Regions from separate parts of the Streptomyces sp. NPDC026672 genome, predicted to be linked through region 3. Evidence: riboswitches for the same ligand, from Rfam matches in the RefSeq annotation. Region 3 holds a riboswitch; each other region holds the start of a gene.
What was found. A riboswitch is a leader RNA that binds a small molecule or an ion and turns the genes downstream of it on or off. The one in region 3 is predicted to bind cobalamin.

Region 1 (4,889 bases), on a different contig from region 3:
CTGGCAGGCCGGCGTGGCCGCGGCCGACTTGAGGAGCCCGTCCCGCCAGGTCGCGGCGCCCTCGGTCGGCGTCCACGACCCCCCGAGGTCGGCGTCCCCGATCAGCGCGGAGCGCGCCTGGTCGGCGGTGAGACCGGGCTCGGCACCGGGGGAACTCGGCGAGGAGGCGGGGGACCTGGCCGCCTTCCGGGCCCCCGGCGCAGGCTCCCGGTCCAGCCACCCGGAGAACCCGGCGACCAGGAGCGCGCCGAGGGCGACGACACCCGTCAGGAGGCGACCCGAGGACGAGAACATGACGAACCTCCCGCACGGCACCACAGCACGACGACCGGACAGCTCCCACGCCACCACGACCGCACCCCGCCGACCATCGCGACGGGCCGTACGGGTGAGCGGGAACCGCCCCACCGGCGCATAGGGTCGGGGTTCCGGGGCCGGGCGGTCCCGTTCCGTGTCCGTGGAGTGGAAGGAGCACCGGAGTGAGCGACGGCAGGAGTGCGCGGATTCCCGTGATCATCGACTGCGACACCGGTGTCGACGACGCCCTCGCCCTGCTGTTCGCCGTACGGCACCCGGGGATCGACCTGCGCGCGGTCACCTGTGTCGCCGGGAACACCGACGTGGACGGCGTGGTCCGCAACACCCTGACCGTGCTGGAGACGGCCGGCGCCGGGGACGTGCCCGTCGCCCGGGGCGCCGAACGGCCGCTGATCGAGCCCGTCCGGTCGGCCCGGCACGTGCACGGCGCGGACGGCATGGGCGACCTCGGCCTGCCCGCGCCCACCCGCACCCCGGTCGACCTGGACGCGGTGAGCCTGCTGCGCCGCGAGATCCTCGCCTCCCCGCGCCCGGTCACCCTCGTCCCGACCGCCCCGCTCACCAACATCGCCCTGCTGCTGCGCACCCACCCCGAGGTCACCCGCAACATCGAGCGGATCGTGTTCATGGGCGGCGCGGTGGCCGGCGGCAACGCCACCCCCGTCGCCGAGTTCAACGTCTGGCACGACCCCGAGGCCGCCGCGGTCCTGCTCACCGCGGGCGTGCCGATCACGATGTACGGCCTCGACGTGTTCACCCGGGTCGTCGTGCCGGGCGCCCGGGTGCGGCGGCTGCGGGCGAGCGAGGAGCCCGGCGCCCGCCTCGCCGGCGACCTGCTGGCCCACCGCCCCGCCTCCCCCTACGACGACGGCGCCGACCCGGCGGGCGGCCTCGGCGACGCGGGCGCCGTGTGCGCGGTCGCCGACCCGGCGGGCCTCACCACCCTGCCGCTGCCCGTCGAGGTGTCCCTGGCCCCCGGCCCGACCCGCGGCCAGACCGTCGTGGACCGCCGCCCGCGCCCCGGCGAGTCCGAGATCCACGACGGCGTCCGCGCACAGCCCCTCGTGGACGTCGCCCTGGACGTCGACGTGGACCGCTACGTCCGGCTCTACCTGGACACGGTGGCTCCCTAGAAACCGGCGGCGGGCGCTACTCCCCCGCCGGTACCGCCCAGCGCTGCTCCACCTTCGCCACCTTCCAGTACGTCAGCGCCGCCGCCCACACGAGGACGAACAGGGCGACGACGACGTACCCGACGTTGTCGAGGTCGAGGCCGGCGATCCGGTCGGTGATCCCGTCGCGCAGACCGAGCTTGTCGTGCACCACGCCGACCAGCTCGATCGTGCCGATGAAGAACGCCACCGCGATGGACAGCCCGGTGATCGTGAGGTTGTAGAACACCTTGCGCACCGGGTGGGAGAACGCCCACTGGTAGGCGAAGTTCATGAACGTGCCGTCCAGCGTGTCGAACAGGCTCATCCCGGCGGCGAACAGCAGCGGCAGGCACAGCACCGCGTACCAGGGCAGGCCGGCCGCCGCGCCCGACCCGGCCATCACCATCAGCGTGACCTCGGTCGCCGTGTCGAAGCCGAGCCCGAACAGGAAGCCCAGCGGGTACATCTGACCGGGCCGGCTGATCGACCGGGTCAGCCGGCCGAGCACCCGGTTCATGAACCCCCGCGAGTCCAGGTGCCGTTCGAGGGCCCGCTCGTCGTAGGTGCCGGCCCGCATCGCCCGGAAGACCCGCAGGATGCCCGCCAGGGCCACCAGGTTGAGCGCGGCGATCAGATAGAGGAACGACCCGGAGACGGTCGTGCCGACCAGACCCAGCGTCCGGTGGGTGCGCGAGCCGTCGTTCATCAGCGTGCCCGCGAGCCGCGCGCCGCCCGCCACCAGCGCGGCCATCACGACCACCACGCTGGAGTGCCCCAGCGCGAACCAGAACCCCACCGACACCGGCCGCTTGCCGTCGGCCATCAGCTTGCGGGTGGTGTTGTCGATCGCGGCGATGTGGTCGGCGTCGAACGCGTGCCGCATGCCCAGCGTGTAGGCGGTGACGCCGAGGCCGACCCCGAACGCCCGGGAGCCGATCTCGTAGTGCCCGGGGGCGACCAGGAGGAAGAGGACCCCGAAGGCGGCGACGTGCAGGGCGGCTATCACCGCCAGCAGCCCCGCGGCCCGCACGGTGTCCTCGCGTCGCCAGCGGAAAACGGCAGCGTCGGTCATCGGGTTCACGCTCCAGCACCTCGTGGATCACTTCGTGAGCTGCCGTGGCCGGTCTCCTGGCTTACGGGGTGGTGCCTTCGCCGTCCCTGCCTTCCCGGTCGTTGGACCAGTGGCCCGGCTGCTGCCGGACGGGACGGGAACTCCCCGATCACAGTGGCGAGGGCCGCGTCGACCTTCCATCGACTTCCCGAGCACCACGGCCCGTCCACCGTAGGCGGCACGGGCCGTTCCCGCCCAGCCCGACGGGGGACGGGTAGGGAAGATCACAGAGGGTGCGGAGCGGAACGAACGGGGCGGGCGGCCGGTGCCCCCTCGTGGGGTCCGGCCGCCCGCCCGCGCGGGATCAGCCCTGCTGGGACGCGCGCTTGCGCTTGGTGAGGAACACCAGGGCGCCGCCGCCGACGAGGAGCACCGCGGCGCCCCCGGCGATCAGGCCCGTGTTGCTGTTGGCACCGGTCTCCGCCAGGTCGCCGCCACCGCCGTTCGGCGCGGGCGCCGGGGCGGTCGACGAGCCGGACGCGCTCGGCGCCGGGGTGTCGGCCGTCGGCGTGCCGGAGGCGGGCGGGGTCGACTCGCCGGCCGGCGGGGTCGTCTCCTCGGCCGGGGTCGACGGCGTGCCGGACTCCGGGGCGGACTCGGTCGGCGTGGCGGGCGTGCTCGGGCTGGCCGGCGGCTGCGACTCGGTGCTCGTGCACTCCTTCGTGCCGCCGTTCCAGGCCGCGATCAGCTTGTCCTTGATGACCGGGCGGTCCGGGCCCTTGGGCAGCTGACCGTGCTCGAAGCCGTCCTTGGTGTCCAGTCGGCCGTCGAACTTCACGGCACCGCGGTACAGGTCGATCTGCGCGAAGCAGCCCGCGTCCGGCACGGCGATGTCGAGGGTGTCGGTCGCGCCCGGCTTCACGGTCGCCGTGTCGAAGTCGACGAAGACCTGCTCGCCGGAGGTGGCGAAGGTGGCGCCGTGGGCGCGGTACGAGGCGAGGGAGGCGGTGCAGGAGGCGGCGTCACCGGCGGCGCGCACGCTGACGTGCACCTTGCCGTCCGCGGTGGGCTTGAGGGCCTGGTCGTCGACCCGGACGGAATCGAAGAAGCGGGTGCCGTCGAGGGAGAACTCGCAGCGGTCGGTCCCGGTCTCGGTCCCGGCGCCGGTGCCGGGCTTGTAGGAGCCGCCGGACTTCCAGCCGTGGCCGCCGGCCGCTCCGTGGGACCCCCCGTGGGACCCGCCGTGGGCCCAGGCGCCGGACGCGGCGGCGACGGTGGCGGCGCACAGGGCGAGCGTCGCGGCGCCCGTCCCCAGCAGGCGGCTCGCGGAGGCACGTCTCGCTATGGACATCTGAATCCCCATCTCAGAACCCGGGAGGACGGACGCGCGAGGGTCCGTGGTCCCGGAAGCCATGAAGGCGTAACGAAGCAGAAGAGACACCGGGCGCATTGGTCACACGCGCCCCGGCGTGCCCTCATGGTGGTTCGCTCCGGCGAAGGCTGTCAACCTGCCGTGACACAAGGGCACTTCCTGGTTCGTCACAACTTCATCACACAGGGAATGATCCGCTCCGGTCGGGAGGAAGGTTCGTGATCCCGGCAATGTGGACAGAGTTCACCCTGTCCACCCCCGAAGGGAGCCCGCGTGACCGACCTCTCCTCCAGGAACCCCGACTGGTGGCGGCAGGCCGTCATCTACCAGGTGTATCCGCGCAGTTTCGCCGACGCCGACGGTGACGGACTCGGCGACCTCAAGGGCGTCACCGAGCGGCTGGGGCACCTCGCCGCGCTGGGCGTCGACGCGCTGTGGCTGAGCCCGTTCTACCCGTCGGAACTGGCCGACGGCGGCTACGACGTGGCCGACTACCGCGGCGTCGACCCGCGGCTCGGCACCCTGGACGACTTCGACGCGCTGGTCGCCGAGGCGCACCGGCTCGGGCTGAAGGTCGTCGTCGACATCGTCCCCAACCACACCTCGCATCTGCACCCCTGGTTCGAGGAGGCGCTGTGCGCGCCGCCCGGCTCCCCGGCCCGCGACCGCTACGTCTTCCGGTCCGGGCGCGGACCCGGGGGTGAACTCCCGCCCACCGACTGGGAGTCGGTGTTCGGCGGCAGCGCCTGGCAGCGGCTGCCCGACGGCGACTGGTACCTGCACCTGTTCGCGCCCGAACAGCCCGACCTCAACTGGGACGACGAGGAGGTCCGCGCCGACTTCCGCACCACGCTGCGCTTCTGGTGCGACCGGGGCGTGGACGGCTTCCGCGTCGACGTCGCCCACGCCCTCGCCAAGGACCTCACCGAACCGCTGCGGGACGTGGGGGACATCGGGGCGACGGGAGAGGAGTCGCTGCTGCGGGTGCCGCCCG
Region 2 (4,889 bases), on a different contig from region 3:
TCAATGACTCCGTGCTGCGCACCGTTTGGGTCGGCGGGGCCAGAACGCACTTCGATCCCAAGTGGGAAAAAGAGAGCATGAGGGACTGGCTGGCCGGGGTCGAAACAGCGTGGCTCAACGCCGAACAGCGGGCGGACCCCGGGTTCACTCCACCCCCACCCGCACCGACCACCGACCCCGGTCTAAGCGAGGCGGTCGTAGAGGCGATCAATCGCGTGGCACCCCAACTGACAGCCACAACGGAGAATGACATCTTCCCCCTGCCCGGCATGGTGCCTGCCCTGACAGGTGTCGTCGAGAAGGCCGACGCCGACCTCGGCTTCCGGCTCTTCCTGCGGGTGCTGAAGGCATCCTTCCTGCCCATCAGCCCGCCTGATCACCATGCACTCCTGGCACTCGGCGAACGCTTCGGCTACCGGGACCTCGTCGACGAGGGCGAACTGAGTCTCGCCCCATCCTCGTCATAGACACGTCACCGCGAAGCCGAAAATCCCTTCTTCTTCAAGGGAGGAAAAGCCAGAGATGACGGCACGATTCAGTGAGTTCATGTTTGGCCTCCCGTGGCTGATGAGCTTCTTCCACCAGGACGCGCACCACACAGGGTCGACGCCTGCCGCCATCGTGACGTACCACTTCGTAGAAGAACTCGACCCCGAGGAGGTGCTCCTCGTACGCCGTGACGCACAGCAACTCGCGGACGGGCTCGATGCCGACGAGAACGCGGCCGTCTGGAAATCGTGCGCGGACAGCGGTCCGACCTTCTACCAGGTCGCCGGGGCCGAGGACGCCTCGGCCTGGATGCGGCAGGTGGTCGACCTCTGCGACGCCTGGCTGTCACGCCGGACTCCACCGCGCCACTTACCGCCGGCGGACCAGTACGACGGACCCGAACTCGCCGGCCAAGTCACGGCACTCCTACGGGAAGTACGTCACCACCTGGCCCCGAAAATGGCGGACACCCTGGAAAAGACGGTCGGCTCCTGCACGCCCGACCTCGCTTTCCGACTCCTGGTGCATGCCCTGCCGAACGCCCGTCAGGTATCGCACCGCGCCGCGATCACAGCTGAGCAGTACACCTCGTTCGTAGAGCTGGCAGCAGCCTTCGACTATGGCGAGTACGCCCTCAGCGACCTGGACGCCGTCTTCGACGGCTAGCGCAGCCCGAAACAAGTTACGGCCGGTGTGGAGGTGGCCACGGTCTCCTCCACACCGGCCGGATCATTTGTCATCGGAGACGAATGCCTTGAAGGCGCGCATCCTCGGGGCACGTCAAGTGTGTCCGATGAAGTACACCGTCCGACCGAAGAACTGGAGAACAATCGTGACCGCTGAATTCGGGCTTTCCTGGATGTCCAGTCAGTGCCATGACTTGGATCTGACCCTGACGGTGCCGGAACTCGACTGTCTTGTGGACGTCGGTCGCAAGGAAGCCCTCTTCCTCGTTGCCGAGCGCTCGGTGGCCGACATTCCCGCGCCGGGGCACACCCTGCTCGGCCGGGACGTGCGGTGTCTGCTGGATTTCGGGTTCGGTCCGCCCCCGCCCGTGCCGCCTGCCGACTCCGCTCTGCGTGAGGCGGTGCTGGAGGCCATCGACCGCTTCGCACCCCGGCTGACCGCCGCGGCGGACAAAGGCGCCTGGGACACCGTCCCTCTCCCAGGGCTGGTGCCCGCCCTGGTCGGCGTGGTCGAGGAGGCCGACGCCGACCTCGGCTTCCGGCTCTTCCTGCGGGTGCTGAAAGCGTCCTGCCTGCGCATCGGGTCGCGTGATCACCAAGTGCTCCTGGCGGTCGGTGAACGGTTCGGTCACCAGGGGCTCGTCGGCGACGGTGAACTGAATCTTGTTCCGTGACCGGGCCCGGCACACGAAGGACCTACGAGGCGGGTTCCCTTCGCCGGTATTGTCCGGATCAGGTGGTAGGGGTCGCCGTTCGGCCCGACCACTGCCGTTCGGCCTCTCAGCCCGACCGTCGACGTCGGCCCCAGCGGATGCCGCGAGCTAACCACGGCGTCGCGCCCGAGTCGGCTACTCCGGTCGAACTCCCTCACTCGTCCCGTAGGCCACTTCCAGGATAAAACGCACATAGCGATAAAGAACCCCCCAAATTCATGATCTTTTTTCGGCTTGTAGAGTGAGTCGGTCGTCATCACACCCGTACGGGGGGAAGCCGGTGCAATTCCGGCGCTGACCCGCAGCCGTGAGCCGCCGAGAGGCGGTGAGCCGGATCGCCCCGACCGGAACGTTGACCGGCTCACCACGCGCCCGGCACCCGCCGCGCGCCGCACCGTCGAGGTCTACGGAGCCGAGCCGCCGGGATGTCCCGTCGTCCCGTGCTGCCCGCCTCCCGCACCCGCACCCGCAGGGAGAGGCAGCCCACCCATGAACGTCCACCGCAGCTCAGCGGCCCTGACCGCGGTCGGCGTCACGGCCGCAATCTCGGTCGCAACCGCGGTCGGGGCCACCGTCGGGGTCCTCGCTTCGGCCGCCCCCGCCCTCGCCGCCGCCCCGGCCCTCGCCGCCGGCCCGGCCACCGCCCCGGCCTCCCCTTCTCCGTCCCCCACCCCCGCCCTCCCCTCCGGGCTCTTCGGTCGCGCCGACCCGCAGTACGACGGTGTCTGGCGGCAGTCCCTCGCCCTGCTCGCGCAGCGTTCCGTCGGTGAGCGGCCCGCCGCCGCGGCCGTGGACTGGCTGGCCGGACAGCAGTGTGCGAACGGCGCCTTCCCCGCCTTCCGGCCCGACCCGGCCGCCAAGCCCTGCGACGCCAGGACCATGGTCGACAGCAACAGCACGGCCGCCGCCGTCCAGGCGCTCACGGCCGTCGGCGGGCGGGACGCCGTCTCGGGCCGGGCCGTGGCCTGGCTCAAGTCCGTGCAGAACGCCGACGGCGGCTGGGGCTACGCGCCCGGCGGACCCAGCGACGCCAACTCGACGTCCGTCGTCGTCGGCGCGCTCGCCTCCTCCGGGGACGAACCGGAGGACGTCGTCAAGAACGGCAAGTCCCCCTACGACGCCCTGCTCAAGCTCGCCCTGCCCTGTGCGAAGCAGGGCGCGTTCGCCTACCAGCCCGACAAGAAGGGCGCCCTCACGGCCAACGCGGACGCGACCGCCGCCGCCGTCGTGGCCGCCCTCGGCAAGGGCATGGACATCACAGGCAAGGTCGCGATCAACCACGCGGGCAAGGGGGGCGCCACCACCGGCGCCACCACCGGGGCCAGCACCGGGTCCGGCACCAGATCCAGCACCCAGTGCTCCGACTCCGGCGCCCCCACCCCCGACCGCGCCGCCGCCAACGGTGCCGCCTACCTCACCCGGGCCCTGGCCGACAACGGCCACCTCACCTCCGCCCTCGCCGGCGCCCCCGCCCAGCCCGACTACGGCAACACCGCCGACGCGGTCGTCGCGCTCGCCGCGCAGGGCGGTGCCGGGCGGGCCGGGAAGCCGCTGGCCTGGTTGGAGAAGAACGCCGGGGCCTGGGCCGAGCAGAGCGGGCCCGCCGCCTGGGCCCAGTTGATCTTCGCGGCCAACGCCGCCGGGGGCGATCCGCGCGACTTCGGCGGTACGGACCTCGTCCGCGCCCTGAACGCGACCGGACCGGCGCCTGCCGCTGCCGCCGCGGAGGGTACGGCCGGGAAGGACGGGGAGAAGGCCGACAACAAGGCCGCCGACACGAACTCCGGCAAGGACTCCAGCAAGGACTCCGGCAAGAGCTCCGGCAAGGACTCGGGCCACGACTCCGACGGCTCGGGCACCAACGTGTGGTGGACCGTCGGCACCTTCCTCGTCGCCGGCATCGGCATCGGCTTCCTGATCAGCGGCCGCGGGAGGCGCAAGCCGTGACCCCCACGCGCCGCAGCCCCGCCCGCCACAGCCCCACTCATCACACCTCCGCCCGCCACAGCCCCACTCACCACACCCCCGCCCACCACACCACCCTCCTGCTGCTCACCCTGTTCGTCCTCGTGGCCGCCGTCGGTCAGGCTCATGCCGTCGGCTACCGCTACTGGTCCTTCTGGCAGCGCGACGGCGCACGCTGGACATACGCCACCGAGGGTCCGTCCACCGCACGGCCCGCCGACGGCGAGGTGCAGGGGTTCAGGTTCGCGGTGAGCGCGGACTCCGCCGACGCCCAACGCCCGCGCGGCGACGCGGACTTCGGGACGATCTGCGCGGGGACCCCGGCGCGGGGCGGGGCGAAGCGGGTGGCGCTGGTGCTCGACTTCGGTACGGCGGCGGACGCCCCGGCCGGGGAGACGCCGCCCGCGCCCCGTACCGCCTGCGCGCGGGTGGCGCCCGACGCGACGACCGCGGAGGCGCTGGCCTCGGTGGCCCCGCCCCTGCGCTACGACACCAACGCCCTCCTCTGCGCCATCACCGGTTATCCGGCCAAGGGCTGCGGCGACCAGATCGCCGACCACAAGGACCAGGGCCAGGGCAACGGCGACAACACCCCCGCCCCCGCCGCCCACAAGAACACCGGCGGCCCCTCCGTCGGCCTCCTCACCGGCGCAGCCGCCGTGCTCCTCCTGACCGCAGCCGCCCTCTGGCAGACCCGACGCCGCCGACATGCCTGACCACCCCGCACCACAACGCCCCCTCCCCCTACGCCCCCTCCACCTCCACCCCGGCGCCTGGTGGCTCTGGGCACTCGGCATGGGTACCGCCGCCATGCGGACCACCAACCCCCTCCTGCTGGGCCTGCTGATGGCGGCGACGGCGTACGTCGTCGCCACGCACCGCTCCCCCACCTCCCCCCGGTCCCGCTCCTACGCCGCGTTCGTGCGCCTCGCCCTCGCCGTGCTGGTCGTCCGGGTGGTCTTCGCGGTCGTCCTCGGTTCCGGCGTCCCCGGGACGCATGTGCTCGTCACGCTGCCCGAAGTCCCGCTCCCCCACT
Region 3 (4,889 bases):
ACGCAAAGATCCTCGAGGAGGCGGGGCTCCCGAAGGGCGTCCTCCATGTGATCACCCACGCGCGCGAGGACGCCGCGGCCCTCGGCGACACGCTCACGGCCAGCGACGTCCCCCGCGTGATCTCGTTCACCGGCTCCACGGCCGTGGGCCGCCACATCACCCGGACTGCGGGCATCAAGCGGCTCGCCCTGGAACTCGGCGGGAACGCCCCGGTCGTCGTCCTCGGCGACGCGGACCTGGAGCAGGCCGTCGACGGCGCCGCCTACAGCGCCTACGCGAACCAGGGACAGATCTGCACCAGCGGGAACCGGCTCATCGTCGAGGCGCCGATCTACGACGCCTTCATCGAGAGGTTCGTGGAGCGCGTCAAGGACCTGCCCTACGGCGACCCTTCGGACCCGAAGACATTCGTCGGACCGGTGATCAACCGCCGTCAACTGGAGGGCATCCGGGCCAAGATCTCGCGGGCCCGGGAGAGCGGGGCCACGGTCCTCCTCGGAGGTGACCCGGTCGGTCCGGCCGGCCTGGTGCTGCCCCCGACCGTCGTCCTCGGCGACTCCGCCACGCCCACGGCCCGGGAGGAGGTCTTCGGTCCGGTCATCACCATCCTGCGGGCCGAGGACGAGTCCGACGCGCTGCGCCTGGCCAACGACACGGAATACGGCTTGTCCAGCGCCGTCTTCACCCGGGACCTCGACCGCGGCGTCCGCTTCGCCCAGCGCGTCGAAGCCGGTATGTCGCACGTCAACGACGCCTCCGCGTACGACGAGCCGCACATGCCCTTCGGCGGGGAGAAGAACTCCGGTGTCGGCCGGTCCGGTGGCGAGTGGATCGTGGACGAGTACACCACCCCGCACTGGATCAGCATTCAGCACACCCCAGCTCCACGGCTACCGTAGCGGCGCCGAACGGCCTGGACGGTTTCGTCTGGACCGGCTGCCCACCCCGGACAGGGGTGCTTGTGGTGGTGAAGCAGGCCCTCGGCCTCGCAGAGCAGTGGCGAAACGTCACGAAACGAATCGCCCGGGGAACCGCGCACCTCCGCCGCGCCCGATCGCGCAGGTCATGCCCGCCGGCGCAGGCTGACACCGGAGCCGGGAATTGCGAGAATGCACCGGTGACCGCCAACCAGACAAAGCGCCGCCGTGACGCCGAGGGAAGCCGGGAGCGGCTCCTGAAGGCCGCGGCCGAACTCTTCGCGGACCGGGGATACGACCAGACGACCGCCCGGGAGATCGGTGAGCGCGCCGAGGTCGACCCCACGATGATCGCGCGCTACTTCGGCGGCAAGGCGCAGTTGTACATCGCCGTCCTCCACGCCGAGCGCGGTGTCGATCCGGCGTCCGACTTCCTCGACCCCGCGCACCTCACCTATCTCGCGGAGAAGGCGACACACCAAGGACCCGGGCCCATCTATCAGGTCGCCGTGGGCCCCTTCGGCGACGCGGCCGCCGATCGCGCGGCCCGCGAGGAACTGCACCACCGGATCGTCGATCCGGTGCGCCGACGGCTCGACGCCCAGGGCGTACAGCACGCCCAACTGCGTGCGGAGCTACTGACGGCCGCGCTGATCGGGGTGTTCCTCGCCCGCGGCACCGACACCCTGCCCGCGCTGAAGGCGGCGCCCCTGCACGAACTCCTGCCCCTGCTCAACACCCTTGTGGGCGCGCAGGACCAGTGACTCCGGCCCGCCGACCTCGCGGGCACGTCACCGTGGACCCCTGCGGTGCACCACCGTTCCTTCGTGTGCCGGAGTGCAGGTGTCGGTATCGATCCCCCCGGAGGCGAGGCGACGGTCGGGGACCTCCTCGCCCGCCGCTGTCGAGACCGGGGCCTGCGGCGTCCGAGCGCTGTCCGTGTCCTGGACGCTCACGATGTCGGTGCCCTGTCGCCCCCGTACATTCCGCGTCGTCCACCCCTTGTTGCCCACCTCACCATCCGGATGCTGGACGTGACACACCGCGTCCGTGAACGGGCCCGTAGGGTGACTGGTGCAGCTGGTTCGCCCCGTCCGCCAGGCGGGATGCGTCGTAAGAGGGAACCCGGTGGAAATCCGGGACTGCCCCGCAGCGGTGAGCGGGAACGACCGCCGTCATACGCACTGGGCCCGACGTACCGGGTCCGGGAAGCGACGGCCAGTAGGAGTCCTCCGTCAGGAGGACGCGCCCGCAAGTCCGAAGACCTGCCCGTTGCCCGCGTACGACCGACTCGTGCGCGGACATCCCGGTGACTTCGTGGGCGGGTCGGCGTACATACCCGGCGGACGACCGCGCTGTGACGCGCGAGGTCGGTTTCCGCCCGGTCCGTCACCCCTTCGCGCTCGCGTCCCGTCACCCGGGATCTCAGGGATTCATCTCGCGAAGGAGATCTCCGTGACCACGAGGACCGCACCCGCGGCAGCACGGGCCACCGTGTACGGCTACCCCCGGCAGGGCCCGGACAGGGAACTGAAGAAGGCCGTCGAGGGCTACTGGAAGGGCCTCGTCACCGCCGAAGCCCTCAAGACCGTGGCCGCCGAACTGCGCAGGACCAACTGGCAGGAGCTGGCCGCGGCCGGCATCCACGAAGTGCCCACCGGTGACTTCTCGTACTACGACCACGTCCTGGACACCACCGTCATGGTCGGCGCGATCCCCGCACGCCACCGTCCCGCCGTCGCAGCGAACGCCCTGGACGGCTACTTCGCCATGGCCCGCGGCACCCGGGACGTGGCCCCGCTGGAGATGACGAAGTGGTTCGACACGAACTACCACTATCTCGTACCCGAGTTGGGCCCTGACACCGTGTTCACGGCCGACCCCACCAAGCAGGTCGCGGAACTGAAGGAAGCCCTCGCCCTCGGGCTCAGCGCCCGTCCGGTGCTTGTCGGGCCGGTCACCTACCTCCTGCTCGCCAAGCCCGCCCCGGGCTCACCGGCGGACTTCGACCCGCTCACCCTCCTCGACCGGCTACTGCCGGTGTACGCCGAAGTCCTCGCCGATCTACGCGCGGCCGGCGCCGAGTGGGTGCAACTCGACGAACCCTCCCTCGTCCAGGACCGCTCCCCGGCCGAACTGAACGCCGCCGCGCACGCCTACCATGACCTCGGCGCTCTCACGGACCGGCCCAAGCTCCTGGTCGCCTCGTACTTCGGCCGGCTCGGCGACGCGCTGCCGCTGCTGGCCAAGGCTCCCGTCGACGGGCTCGCGCTGGACTTCACCGAGTCCGCCGCCGCCAACCTCGACGCGCTCGCGGCCGTCGGCGGTCTGCCCGGCAAGCGGCTCGTCGCCGGCGTCGTCAACGGCCGCAACATCTGGGCCAACGACCTGACCAAGTCCCTGGCCACCCTCGGCACTCTGCTCGGACTGGCCGACCGGGTCGACGTCGCCGCCTCCTGCTCCCTGCTCCACGTGCCGCTGGACTCCGCCCGGGAGCGGGACATCGAGCCGCAGATCCTGCGGTGGCTCGCCTTCGCGAAGCAGAAGACCGCCGAGATCGTCACGCTCACCAAGGGCCTCGCCCAGGGCACCGACGCGATCATCGGCGAACTCGCCGCCAACCGCGCCGACCTGGCCTCCCGCACGACCTCGCCGATCACACGAGACCCGGCCGTCCGGGCCCGCGCCTCCGCCGTCACCGAGACCGACACCCGCCGCTCCCAGCCCTACTCCGAACGCACGGCGGCCCAGCGGGCCCACCTCGGCCTGCCCGTGCTGCCGACCACCACCATCGGCTCCTTCCCCCAGATCGGCGCGCTGCGCACCGCCCGCGCCGATCTGCGAGCGGGCCGGATCGACACGGACGGCTACGAGGAGCGCGTCAGGGCCGAGATCAGGGAGGTGATCTCCTTCCAGGAGAAGGCCGGTCTGGACGTCCTCGTGCACGGCGAGGCCGAACGCAATGACATGGTCCAGTACTTCGCCGAGCAGCTCACCGGCTACCTCGCCACCCAGCACGGCTGGGTGCAGTCCTACGGCACCCGCCACGTCCGCCCGCCGATCCTGGCCGGCGACATCTCCCGCCCCCAGCCGATGACGGTGCGCTGGACGACGTACGCCCAGTCACTCACCGAGAAGCCGGTCAAGGGCATGCTCACCGGACCGGTCACCATGCTCGCCTGGTCCTTCGTCCGCGACGACCAGCCCCTCGGCGACACCGCCCGCCAAGTCGCCCTCGCCCTGCGCGACGAGGTGAACGACCTGGAAGCGGCCGGGACTTCGGTCATCCAGGTCGACGAGCCCGCCCTGCGCGAGACCCTGCCGCTGCGTGCGGCCGACCGCGCCGCGTATCTCGCCTGGGCGACGGAGGCGTTCCGGCTCACCACCGGCGGGGTCCGGCCGGACACCCAGATCCACACCCACATGTGCTACGCCGAGTTCGGTGACATCGTCCAGGCCATCGACGACCTCGACGCCGACGTCATCAGCCTGGAAGCCGCCCGCTCCCACATGCAGGTCGCCCGCGAACTCGCCGCCCACGGCTACCCGCGCGAAGCCGGACCCGGTGTGTACGACATCCACTCACCCCGTGTCCCGAGCGTCGCGGAGGCCGCTGCACTGCTCCGCACCGCGCTGAAGGCGATTCCCGCCGAACGCCTGTGGGTGAACCCCGACTGCGGGCTGAAGACCCGCGACTGGCCCGAGACCCGCCGGTCCCTGGACAACCTGGTCACCGCCGCCCGCACGGTCCGCGAGGAACTCTCCTCGTCCTGACCGCAGGCCCCACCGGCCGGGGGAGGCCGCGCCTGCCGCCCCTCCCCCGGCATCGGCATCGGCATCGGCATCGGCATCGGCATCGGCATCGGCATCGGCGAACGTATCAGCCACGGCCCTGCCTTGCCCGGCACGGCGTGACGCCCACCGTGCGCTGGGCGGTGCGGGAGCGGCCTGGGGTCGGGCTTCAGGCCGTGT

Region 1: another riboswitch for cobalamin. It lies ahead of AB0F77_RS32960 (HoxN/HupN/NixA family nickel/cobalt transporter); the one in region 3 lies ahead of metE (5-methyltetrahydropteroyltriglutamate--homocysteine S-methyltransferase).
Region 2: another riboswitch for cobalamin. It lies ahead of AB0F77_RS16595 (prenyltransferase/squalene oxidase repeat-containing protein); the one in region 3 lies ahead of metE (5-methyltetrahydropteroyltriglutamate--homocysteine S-methyltransferase).

Annotation. Positions count from the first base shown of each region.
Region 1 covers NZ_JBEZXS010000038.1:589-5,477, forward strand. Annotated here, with positions in the region: gene AB0F77_RS32950 (hypothetical protein) at 1-294, opposite strand, end outside; gene AB0F77_RS32955 (nucleoside hydrolase) at 480-1,451, shown strand; gene AB0F77_RS32960 (HoxN/HupN/NixA family nickel/cobalt transporter) at 1,468-2,544, opposite strand; cobalamin riboswitch at 2,573-2,758, opposite strand; gene AB0F77_RS32965 (LAETG motif-containing sortase-dependent surface protein) at 2,888-3,874, opposite strand; gene AB0F77_RS32970 (glycoside hydrolase family 13 protein) at 4,169-4,889, shown strand, end outside.
Region 2 covers NZ_JBEZXS010000012.1:114,372-119,260, reverse strand. Annotated here, with positions in the region: gene AB0F77_RS16610 (hypothetical protein) at 1-467, shown strand, start outside; gene AB0F77_RS16605 (hypothetical protein) at 547-1,155, shown strand; gene AB0F77_RS16600 (hypothetical protein) at 1,322-1,849, shown strand; cobalamin riboswitch at 2,118-2,249, shown strand; gene AB0F77_RS16595 (prenyltransferase/squalene oxidase repeat-containing protein) at 2,378-3,835, shown strand; gene AB0F77_RS16590 (SCO2322 family protein) at 3,934-4,569, shown strand; gene AB0F77_RS16585 (energy-coupling factor transporter transmembrane component T) at 4,562-4,889, shown strand, end outside.
Region 3 covers NZ_JBEZXS010000007.1:303,142-308,030, reverse strand. Annotated here, with positions in the region: gene AB0F77_RS11355 (aldehyde dehydrogenase family protein) at 1-899, shown strand, start outside; gene AB0F77_RS11350 (TetR family transcriptional regulator) at 1,118-1,681, shown strand; cobalamin riboswitch at 1,982-2,205, shown strand; gene metE (5-methyltetrahydropteroyltriglutamate--homocysteine S-methyltransferase) at 2,373-4,691, shown strand.